One region of the Rummeliibacillus sp. TYF005 genome, then DNA from elsewhere that is predicted to be linked to it. Evidence: riboswitches for the same ligand, from Rfam matches in the RefSeq annotation. Region 1 holds a riboswitch; the other holds the start of a gene.
What was found. Region 1 has a riboswitch for S-adenosylmethionine ahead of CW357_RS12270 (O-acetylhomoserine aminocarboxypropyltransferase/cysteine synthase family protein). Riboswitches for the same ligand answer to the same signal wherever they lie in the genome.

Region 1 (6,088 bases):
CTGATTTTAAGAAATCTTTGACAGTAAAGGCTCCGGTACCGTAAGCAAGCATATTTTGAGGTGCACTTACAGGTAGTAAGAAGCCAAAACTAATAACAAACTGTTGGATGATTACAAATCCTACATTATTAATATTAAAATCAATAGTTGTTGTTAGTGCAATAAAAATTGGAATTAATGCTGAAGATAGACTGGTTGCACTTGCGAAACCAAGGTGAATTAGAATATTAAATAATGACACTAAAGCAATTGTTGCTAAAATTGGCATATGTTCTAAGCCAAGTGAACCGAATACTTTAGTAGAAAGCCATTGAGCACCTTGTGTATCAAGTAATATTGTACCGAGTGAGATACCTACTGCAAATACAATAATAGTACCCCATGGAATAAGACCTTCTACTTGTTTCCAATCAAAGACACCAATTTTGGGGGCTAATAATACTGCGATAGCAATAATTGTAACAGTTGTCGTATCAAATGGGTGTAGCTTTCCTTCAGTAGCCCAGAAGAATAATAAAATTAAAGAAATAATAATTAGACGAATTTCAGCGGATTTGACAGGTCCTAGTTCTTTTAACTGGGATTCAATCAATTCCTTGCCGCCTTCAATTTTTTGAGTTTCAGGTTTAATCAGATTAATCATTACAAAGAATAGCACGATGGACATAATAATTGAGAATGGTGCTGCGTATATAAACCATTGGCTCCAGGAAATATCCGTATTAAATTCTTTATTGATAAAACTCAATGCGACCATATTTTGCGCAGCAGCTGTCTTAATGCCAACATTCCAAATAGATACAGCTTGTACAGAAGTTATGACTAATAATGCAGCTAGTTTACTATCTTTTGGTAGGCCGAATGCAGCGACCATACCTAGTAAGATGGGCACAACTGCTCCTGCCCGAGCTGTGGCACTTGGTACGAAAAATGCTAATATAATCGAAACGATGATTGCTCCAAATACGATATTTTTAGTTTTTGTACCGACCAGGGATAAAATCCATAAGGCAAGTCGCTTATGTAAATTTGTTGCTTGCATGGCAGCAGCTAAGAAAAGAGCAGCAGCCACTAATGCGACGGCAGAATTGCTAAAACCACCTAAAGCCATTTTCAAAGCATTAGCTGTACCATACTCTAGTGAAGGATCTTCAAGAGTGGGTGCTAATCCGATTGATATTCCAGTAATTGCTATAATCATGGCTGCACTTACTGGATAAGAAACAGCTTCTGTAACCCATAAAATAACGGCAAATCCAAGAATTGCTAAACTCCTTTGACCAGCTACGGGTAAATTTCCGCTGTTTGGCCAAAATGTCATGATTATTAATACAGCAAAAGCAAGTCCTATCCATAGAGGTTTTAAATTCTTTTTCTTTTTAACTTCCTCCATAATTATCATTCATTTCCTTTATCTCCATTATAAGGCTGTGCTTATTGATATAATGTGCATATATATGTCGAAAAAAGGAAAATTTATGAAATACTTTATTTGTAAAGTACACGTTTATCTTATGAAGTAAGATTAAAAAGATAGGAAAATATTGTACTAGTGATTCTTACAAAAAATATAATACAAGAAATAAATCCCTTTCAAAATGATTAATTATTCAGAAAGTTGTTGACTTTTATTCTATTTATCTTCTATACTTACCTCAACAAGATGGAATAAAAAAATAACCTTTATCAAGAGCGGCGGAGGGATAGGCCCTGCGATGCCCAGCAACCAGTAAGTTTATGAATACTTGCTACGGTGCTAATTCCTACAGATTCTAAGCGAGTCTGAAAGATAAGGGGAGGAAATGCTAATCAACCCTCTTCTTACGTGAAGAAGGGTTTTTATTTTTTATAAGCATTGGAATAATGACTTTATAAAAACCCTTTAACACACCTCCGTTTTCCATCTAAAAAATTTTTAGGAGGAATTTAAAATGACAGAATTACGTAAAGAGACTTTAGCAGTTCATGGTGGTCAAACACCAGATCCAACAACAGGAGCTATTGCAGTACCTGTATACCGAACAACTGCATATAAATTTAAAGATTCTGAACATGCACGTAAATTATTTGCATTAGAAGAACCAGGCAATATCTATTCTCGTATTATGAACCCTACTGTAGATGTATTTGAAAAACGAATTGCATTACTTGAGGGAGGTACAGCAGCAGTTGCTTTATCTTCAGGGATGGCAGCTATCGCATTTTCAATATTGAACATCGCACGTGCAGGTGATCATATTGTATCCGCATCTAGTATTTATGGAGGAACTTATAATCTATTTGCGAACACGTTACCTCGTTATGGTATTACAACAACATTTGTCAACGAAAAAAATAATGATGAGTTTGAAGCAGCTATTCAAGATAATACAAAAGCTATCTATGCTGAAACCATTGGAAACCCAAGTCTTTCAATCGTAGATATTGAAGCATTAGCAAAAATTGCACACAAACATGAAATTCCATTAATCATTGATAATACATTTGCTTCACCTGTAGGTTGCAATCCAATTGAATTTGGTGCAGATGTTGTTGTTCACTCTGCAACAAAATGGATAGGCGGTCATGGTACAACTATTGCTGGGGTAGTAGTAGATGCCGGTAAATTTGATTGGACACGTGGTAAATTCCCTGATTATACAGAGCCAGATGAATCTTATCATGGTTTACGTTACGGTGTTGATACAGCAAATGCAGCATTTGCAACTCGTTTACGCGTTCAATTATTACGAGATTTTGGACCAACACTTAGCCCTGACGCTGCGTTTAATTTACTCCAAGGATTAGAAACTTTACATTTAAGAGTTCCATATCATAATGAAAATGCAAGAAAAGTGGCAGAATATCTTCGTCAAAATGACCAAGTAGAATGGGTGCATTACAATGGATTTGATGATAGCGAATTTGCTGCAAATGCTAAAAAATACTTGAAAAATGGTTTTGGATCTGTCCTTACTTTTGGTATTAAAGGTGGACGAAGTGCTGGTCGTCAGCTTATTGATAACATTGAATTATTCTGCCACGTGGCGAATGTTGGGGATGCTCGTTCTCTAATCATTCATCCTGCTTCTACAACACACCAACAATTAAGTCCAGAAGAATTGAAAAAATCTGGTGTTCCGGAAGAATTAGTTCGTCTGTCAATTGGTTTAGAAGCTGCGGAAGATATAATAGAAGCACTAGAGGCCGCATTTGCGAAAGTCGGTAAACCTGAAGAGGCAAAATAAAACTGGATTCGGGAAGCAAAAGTTTAAAGAGTGATGCGTTAAACACGTTCACTCTTTTTCTCTTATATAAATTGGCTTTTTAAAAATAATCTAAAAATTCGATAAAATCAATGATGTAAGCGGTTTTCATGACCTCTCAGAAAAAACAATTGTCCTTCTCAGAAAGATTTTTCTTGTAATCTGTCCGTATGTGAGCTAAAATCAACTTTAAGTTCAGTATTTAAAGATTTCTTTACATGTATAGGTCACATGTTAATGATAGATAAATCACAAATTGAATGCGTATGAAGTGAACATATGTATTTCACAATATAAAGAAGAGAAATTTGGAGGCGAATGATATGACAACAGTGAAGGTAGCGATTCTTGGTTTCGGTACAGTTGGTCAAGGTATTTTTCGTATAGTAAATGAAAAACGAAAGCAATTCAAAGATACTTTAGGAGTAGATATTGAGATTGTTAAAATTCTTGTAAGTAATGTGAATAAGCCGCGTTCACATGCTCCAAAAGAATTATTAACAGATAAATTTGAGGATATCTTAGCAATTCCAGATTTAGAAGTGGTTTTTGAGGCAATTGTTGGAGAAGAGCCAGCTTATAGATATTTATCAAAGGCGATTGAAAAAGGATGCAATATTATTACTGCGAACAAAGTAATGTTTTCTAAATACGGTTTAGCTTTACAAGAGAAAGCGAAAAAATACGGCGTTCAAGTTGGTTATGAAGCGACTGTAGCTGGTGGAGTACCAGTTATTAAGACAATGCAAAATATCCTTCGGGTGAACGAAGTAAGTCATATTCAAGGGATTTTAAACGGCACTTCAAACTATATCCTTACTCAAATGCGCAGTGAAGGATTACCATTCGATGAAGCGTTACAAGATGCACAACGTTTAGGCTATGCAGAAGCTGACCCATATAATGATATCTCGGGTCAAGATCCATTCCGCAAACTTATGATTTTAAGTGCATTAGCATTTGGTGAACAACCTAATTGGGATGATGTAGATATTGTAGGTATTACGGAAATAACAGCTGAACAAGTTGAGGAAGCAAAAGAAAAAGGTTTGCGTTACAGACATGTTGGAGATGTTCGTCGTGATGAGACAACTGGTGAAATTATTGCAACAGTAGGACTTCAATTAGTAGGACCAGAACATCCGTTATATAATATTGAAGGTGTTAATAATGCAGTTGCGTTTGATACAAACTATATTGGTACACTTACACTTGTAGGTCCAGGTGCAGGTATGTTCCCTACAGCGAGTGTAATGGTGGAAGATTATGCAGACATGTTAGTGAAATCACCAGCAACAGTTACAATTTAAGTTATTAACTCGTTGTATCATTATTCATAAATCTAATCTACATATATTGTGGGGAATAGCGAATAACGGCTACGAGGTTGAGCAATAACAAAGCCACGAAAATTTTACAATCAGTAAAATTTTCGTGGCTTTTCATTTTAAAGGTCATTATAAACCAATCCTATATTAAATTAGTCTTCGTCTTTAATATCAATATCTTCAGGAATCGGCGTATTTTTCCATATCTCAATTTCTTCCTTAATCTGTTGAAGCTGCTCGAAGTAACGATCAAATTGATCACTACTGATTAAAAACTGTTCACCATCATGAACAGAACGAATGCGGCCTTCCAACACATAACGCATTACTTGATATTCAGGCATAGAGATATCTTTTGCTGTTTCTGCAACCGTTTTGTACATAATGTTAGGCCCCCTTGGCCTTATTATAATAGAAGAAAATAGTAACCTCAACTTTCTGAATATATGATAAATTGGAGAAGGTAGAATAATTATGGAAAAATTTAAAATTTAATTTTAGGAAAAGGGACTACAAGTGTACAGTTTCAGTTTGTACTATACATATTTGTCTAATCAGCTGTAATCCTTTCTGAAAGTAGGTACTATGCAAACATTTTTAACAGAAGATAAAATCTTAAGAATTTCTTCATTTTTATGATGACTACTTTTTAAGATTTAGTTTGTAAAATAAATTTTATAAAGAAAAACAACGGAATGAGGTGTTAAATTTGAAGCCTTATACAATTTTAGTAACAGATGATGACCAAGATATACGGGATGGTATTGAAATCTATTTGAAAAATGACGGATACAACGTATTAAAGGCAGCAAATGGTTTAGAAGCACTTGAATTATTAATGGAGCATGAAGTACATTTAATCATTTTAGATATTATGATGCCGAAACTTGATGGAATTCAAACAACATTTAAGATACGAGAAGAACGTAATATTCCAATCATTATGCTTAGTGCCAAGGTTGAAGATACAGACAAAATCCATGGACTATCAGTTGGAGCAGATGACTATGTAACAAAGCCTTTCCATCCATTAGAACTTTTAGCGCGTGTAAAGTCGCAATTGCGACGTTATGTTAAATTGGGAACCTACAACAATGATCAGCAAGGAAAAGTCATTGTAGGAGGCTTGGCGTTAGATACTAATGCAAAAGAAGTCTTATTAGATGGTGAACCGATAAAGTTAACGAAGATAGAATATAACATTACAGAATTATTGTTAACAAATGCCGGACGGGTTTTCTCTATTCCAGATATTTATGAACGCGTATGGAATGAGCCAGCTTACAATGCTGAAAATATAGTTGCGGTACATATCCGTAAAATTAGAGAGAAAATCGAGGTAGATCCTAAAAATCCGAGATATTTAAAGGTGGTATGGGGAATTGGTTACAAAATTGAAAAAGCATAGTACGCTCATTTGGTCACTTATTGCATTAGTCATTGCAATTTGTAGTCTATTATATTGTTTAACGTTTATTTTCCATTTCATCGATTTTAACTTTAGTAGAACATTTG
Region 2 (6,088 bases), on a different contig from region 1:
TGTGAAATGTTCATCTTGTAGGTCTAGGTAAAATTCTACTACTTCTTCAGGTGCTAACAAGCCTTTAAATACCATTGTTCTGCTTGACATGCTTGCACAGTAAAAATCTTTGCCATTATTTCGAGCCCATAATTCTGTTTGTTTACGAATCAAATATAATTTTCTTTCAAAAGCTAAAGAATCATTTACGTCTTTCGCTTTGATAAACACTTGTCGAACAACCGGGGCTGTTTTTTTAGCAATCTCACTTAGTGGTTCTGGATTAGTAGGTACTGTACGCCAACCAATCAATTCTTGCCCTTCTGCTTCGATGAAATTATTTAATCTATTTTCGATTTCCTGTTGCGCTTGACTGTCTTTATCAAAAAATAACATTCCTACTCCATAATTTCCTACAGCAGGTAATGTCCAATCTATACAAACTTCGCGGAAGAAGGCATCTGGAATTTGGACCATCAATCCTGATCCATCTCCTGTTTTCCCATCACTACCGCGACCGGCTCTATGATCTAATCTACATAACATTTCTAAGCCTTTCAAAACAATGTCATGTGTTGGCTTGCCTTGCAATTGTGCGTAAAGACCAATACCACATGCATCATGCTCAAATTGTGGAGAGTATAAACCTTGCGCTGTTGGAATTTGGTGAAATGTCATACGATTCCCTCCTTTATATATATAACGGGTCTTAAGTATATTTTAGTTTTTCAAATTCATATAAACAATATATAATTTGGATAGGATTAATCTAAAAAATAGATAAGTAGGAGATGACATGATATGGAATTAAGACAACTGAGGTATTTTGTAGCAGTTGCAGAAAGGGAACATATCTCTGAAGCCGCAGAAGTTTTACATGTCGCACAATCAGCTGTTAGCCGTCAAATTGCCAATTTAGAAGAAGAGTTGGGTATTGAATTATTTGAACGTGTAGGGCGTAACGTAAAACTTACACCAATTGGAAGAACATTCCTTGAACATACAGTTGCAGCTCTTCAAGCAATCGATTTTGCAAAAAGACAGGTTGATGAGTATTTAAACCCTGAAGAAGGAACGATTAAAATTGGATTTCCAACAAGTCTAGCAAGCTTTCTTCTACCAACAGTTATTTCTGCATTCAAAAAAGAACATCCAAATGTTTCGTTTCATTTAAGACAAGGTTCTTACAAATATCTTATTAAAGCTGTAAAGGAACGTGAACTGAATTTAGCCTTTTTAGGACCTGTCCCCGGTAAGGATGACAGTATCGATCAAAAAATCCTGTTTACAGAAAATATCGCAGCACTTGTCCCTTCATCACATCGTCTAGCCAAAAAAGATCAGATCCAATTAACAGAATTACGTAATGAAGGATTTGCATTATTTCCAGAAGGATTTATATTAAACAAAGTAGCGGTAGAAGCATGTAAATCAGTTGGATTTACACCAAAGATTAGTTCTGAAGGTGAAGATATGGATGCATTAAAAGGATTAGTAGCAGCAGGTATCGGAGTTACCCTATTACCTGAAAGTGCGTTCTATGACGCTACCCCTCGTCGAACAAAAAAACTAGCATTGGTGGAACCTCCATTTACACGTAATGTCGGTGTTATTTATCCTATAAACCGCGAGCTAGCACCTTCGGAACAAATTTTCTTAGACTTTGTAAGTAACTTCTTCTCTAGATTGACGCAGTTTAAATAATTTCTCAGAATAGATTATAAGATTGATAATTTTATATTTTGGAGTTAAATATCGAAAACTATTTCAATATACACAAAAAGACGCTAGAACGAAATTCGCTCTAACGTCTTTTTTCATCTTTATTATTCAGATACAGGAACTACTGAACCTTTCCATTCTTCATTGATGAAGTCTTGAATTTCTTTTGAATGTAGGACATCCACTAATTTTTTCACAGCTTTATTGTCTTTGTTTTCTTTCTTCACTGCAATAACGTTTACATATGGTGAATCTTTGTCTTCAAGAGCAATTGCATCTTTTGTTGGTGTTAAACCTGCATCGATTGCAAAGTTAGAATTGATAACTACTGCATCTCCTTCTTCGTTTTTATACATTTGCACTAACATTTCAGGAGCAGTTTTTGCATCGATTTTTAATTTTTTTGGATTTTTCGCAATATCTTTGATTTCTGCTGAAGCTTTATCTATGCCTTCTTTTAATGTGATTAAGCCTTTAGCTTCTAGTAATGTTAGAATACGACCTTGGTCAGCTACAGAGTTACTGATTAAAATTGTCGCTCCTTTTGGAAGTTGATCTAGTTTTTTATATTTTTTAGAGTAAATACCGATTGGTTCGATATGAATACCACCAGCGTTTACAAAGTCGTAACCATTATCTTTGATTTGTTGTTCTAGGTATGGAATGTGTTGGAAATAGTTCGCATCTAAATCGCCGGAATCTAAATCCTTATTAGGCAATACATAATCTTGATATTTTTGAATATCTAATTCTACGCCTTCTTTTTCAAGAATTGGTTTTGCCTTTTCTAAAATTTCTGCGTGAGGTACATTAGAAGCACCTACTACTAATTTTGTTTCTTTTGAATCACCAGATGATGCTTTTTCGTCTGATCCGCAAGCTGCTAAGCTTAACGCTAATGATGCTGTTAGAATTCCTGCTACAAGTTTCTTCATGTTTTTTCCCCTTTTCTTTTCAAATATGTGAACGTTAATACGTATACACCAAACTATCGTTTATCTGTTTTGGATGTAATAAAATCACCTATAAATTGAATGATAAATACAATCACTAACACTAATACAGTTGCGACAAATGTTACATCGTTACGACTTCGTTGGAAGCCATCCATAAACGCTAAGTTTCCTAAACCACCAGCACCGATTACACCTGCCATTGCAGTGTAACCAACTAATGCTACTGCTGTTACGGTAATACCTGATATTAAAGCGGGTAATGACTCTGGGATTAAAACCTTATAAATGATTGTCCAAGTTTTAGCTCCCATAGAACGTGCCGCTTCAATTACACCTTTATCAATTTCACGTAAAGCGATCAAAACCATTCGAGCATAGAATGGTGCAGCTCCTATGATTAAAGCTGGTAACGCTGCATTGGCTCCACGAATTGTTCCTAGTAAAAAGTTTGTAAATGGAATTAAAAGAATAACTAAAATGATAAATGGAATTGATCGGAAAATATTCACAACAGAGCCCGTTAGTAAGTTGACAACTTTGTTCGCCCAAAGTTGTGTTGGACTTGTAAGGAATAACAGAATCCCAAGAACTAAACCAATTATGAATGTAAGAACTGTTGAAACAGCCGTCATGTAAATGGTTTCTCTTGTAGCTTCCCACATGATTTCCCAATCGACATTCGGAAAGAGATCATTAAGCATTCTTGATCACCTCCGTTTTAATACCTTGTTCATCTAAATATTGAATCGCATTTGATACGTCGCTATCATTTCCAACAATTCGGACGATTAACGTACCATATGGACCACTCTTTGTCGGAGATATATTGCCATGCACAATATTCACATCGATACCAAACTCTCGTATCAAATAAGAGATTACAGGTTGCTCAGTTTTAGAACCAACAAAGAATAACTTTATCAACTGATCATTCGGGTAATCATCCAACATTTGTGAAATGGACTCTTTGTGCCCAGCTGTTTCAGTAACTTGAGAAACGAATTTCTTTGTTACAGTTGCTTTTGGAGATTGGAAAACTTCTAGAACATTTCCTTGCTCAACAACTTTCCCAGCTTCCATCACTGCTACACGATGACAAATTTTTCGGATGACATGCATCTCATGTGTGATTAAAACAATTGTTAGTCCAAGTTTTTCATTGATACTTACAAGTAAGTCTAAGATTGCATCCGTTGTTTCTGGGTCAAGGGCTGAGGTTGCTTCATCACAAAGTAACACTTCTGGATTATTTGCTAGCGCTCTAGCAATACCTACACGTTGCTTTTGTCCACCTGATAGTTGGGAAGGATATGCTTTTTCTCTTCCTTTCAAGCCGACTAACTCTACTAGTTCAAGTACACGTTTCTGACGTTCTGCTTTACTAATACCAGCAATCTCTAATGGAAATGCTATATTCTCTTCGACTGTTCTCGACCATAATAAGTTGAAGTGTTGGAAAATCATACTTATTTTATGGCGTGCATTTCGAAGTTCTTTCCCTTTAATCGATGAAATATTCTGTCCATTTACTGTGACTTTACCTGATGTAGGCTTTTCTAAGCCATTGAGTAAACGGATCATTGTGCTTTTACCAGCACCACTATAACCGATAATGCCAAAAATCTCACCATCATTTATTGATAGGTTAACATCATTAACTGCAGTTAGAGATCCATTAGCGGTTTTGTATTTTTTTACGACATTTTCTAGTTGAATCATACTCAAAACCACCTTTTATATTTACGTCATTGTCGCTCGGGTCTGAACAGCCTCTTTCGCTTTTAATATAAAAGACCCTTCTGTAAGATTAACAGAAGGGTCCACGTAATATACGAAAACCGTTCTCTCATCTTCCAAAGTTCTCACTTTGCGTGAATTGGCACCGTGTCACATTGTGACGGTTGCCGGGCTTCATAGGGCACTTCCCTCCACCTCTCTAAATAAGAGTAACGTAAATAATTATTTAATTTATGTTTGTTACTTTACCACTCTATGTTAACATCGTCAATCTTTTTTCTGAATTTTTTCAAATAAGTATGAAACAGATTGAAATGCATAGATTTTATCTCTTACTTTTCCATTTTCAGTAATTAGTAAACATGGGACACTTTCAATTTTATAGTCTATGGCTAATTGTTCCACATAATTGATATTAGCCTTTCCCATTGGAATGTCTGGAAAGGTTGCTTCCATAATCTCCATCATTTTAGAAGCTACTTGGCACGTTCCACACATTGAAGTGTATAAATAGAAAGTACATTGTTCTTTACTTTCCTTCATATTCTCCCATTCTTCAATTGACCATTCTTGCATAACTTGTCATTCCTATTCTATAAGATAAGCTGGATTTACTTTAAAATCAGCAGCCAATAATATTCTAGCTAAATATTTTCTTGGCGTTACTTCCACTTGTTTATATAAAGAAAGGGTTCGTAAAAAATACGTCTCAGGATATTCTCTCTTCATCAAAGCACGAAGGCAATCGCCTGAATAATCTTCGTCAAAAAAAGCATATAAATCATATTCTTCATAGGGATAGATAAGTTCTTCTAAATTACTCGCACTAATCGTTCCATTCGTACATAGAATTGGAATATCTTCTGCTAATATGGGGTGAATTTGCAATTTATCCTGCCTACCTTCTACAATAAGCACTTTATCAGACAAGCTAATTCCTCCTTACAGTTTTATCCCGCATTGAGTGCAGTAAAAACCTTAACTTAATAGTGTGAACTGCTTGATGTACGTAAAAGCGCCAACACAAAAAGTGTGGCGCTTTTATTGGCAAGATTATTCTTCGATTAGTTCTTGGTATTTTTCTGGTGTAAGTAATTCTTCAATTTGTGATACGTCAGAAGGTTCAATCACAACCATCCATGCTTTTTCATATGGAGATTCGTTAACAAATTCTGGGCTATCTTCTAGTTCTTCATTAATTTCTACAACTTTACCTGAAATAGGTGCATAAAGTTCAGATACAGTTTTTACAGATTCAACACTACCAAATGGTTCATCTGCTACTAGATCGTCACCTACTTGTGGAAGTTCAACGAATACGATATCACCTAGTTCTGATTGTGCGAACTCTGTAATTCCGATGCGTACTTTTCCATCTTCTGCTTTTACCCATTCATGTTCTTCTGTATAACGTAAATCTGTTGGTATGCTCATCATTAACCCTCCAAATATGTATTTAAATTCACTTCAATTTTGACATATTCCGTATTTAAAAACAAGCAAATGTATAACTATTTCCATGTCTTTTCAAAGTCATCAATTTTAAAACCTAATGTGATTCTTTGACCATCGGTAACAATCGGTCTTTTAATGAGCATTCCATCTGATGCTAACAATTCAAGTTGCTCATCTTCAGACATTTCCTTTAAGCGATCTTTTAATTGTAGTTCGCGATATTTCATCCCAGAAGTATT

Region 2: it holds a riboswitch for S-adenosylmethionine, as region 1 does, so the genes downstream of both, CW357_RS09975 (methionine ABC transporter ATP-binding protein) here and CW357_RS12270 (O-acetylhomoserine aminocarboxypropyltransferase/cysteine synthase family protein) in region 1, are expected to answer to the same signal.

The regions. Positions count from the first base shown of each region.
Region 1 is NZ_ML122565.1:41,756-47,843, forward strand. It holds gene CW357_RS12265 (DASS family sodium-coupled anion symporter) at 1-1,393, opposite strand, end outside; SAM riboswitch class I at 1,681-1,796, shown strand; gene CW357_RS12270 (O-acetylhomoserine aminocarboxypropyltransferase/cysteine synthase family protein) at 1,932-3,227, shown strand; gene CW357_RS12275 (homoserine dehydrogenase) at 3,569-4,555, shown strand; gene CW357_RS12280 (MerR family transcriptional regulator) at 4,726-4,956, opposite strand; gene CW357_RS12285 (response regulator transcription factor) at 5,283-5,981, shown strand; gene CW357_RS18290 (hypothetical protein) at 5,956-6,088, shown strand, end outside.
Region 2 is NZ_ML122558.1:9,939-16,026, reverse strand. It holds gene gltB (glutamate synthase large subunit) at 1-657, opposite strand, end outside; gene CW357_RS09990 (LysR family transcriptional regulator) at 781-1,683, shown strand; gene CW357_RS09985 (MetQ/NlpA family ABC transporter substrate-binding protein) at 1,806-2,636, opposite strand; gene CW357_RS09980 (methionine ABC transporter permease) at 2,690-3,358, opposite strand; gene CW357_RS09975 (methionine ABC transporter ATP-binding protein) at 3,351-4,376, opposite strand; SAM riboswitch class I at 4,501-4,604, opposite strand; gene CW357_RS09970 (thioredoxin family protein) at 4,662-4,970, opposite strand; gene CW357_RS09965 (toprim domain-containing protein) at 4,983-5,324, opposite strand; gene gcvH (glycine cleavage system protein GcvH) at 5,448-5,828, opposite strand; gene CW357_RS09955 (arsenate reductase family protein) at 5,906-6,088, opposite strand, start outside.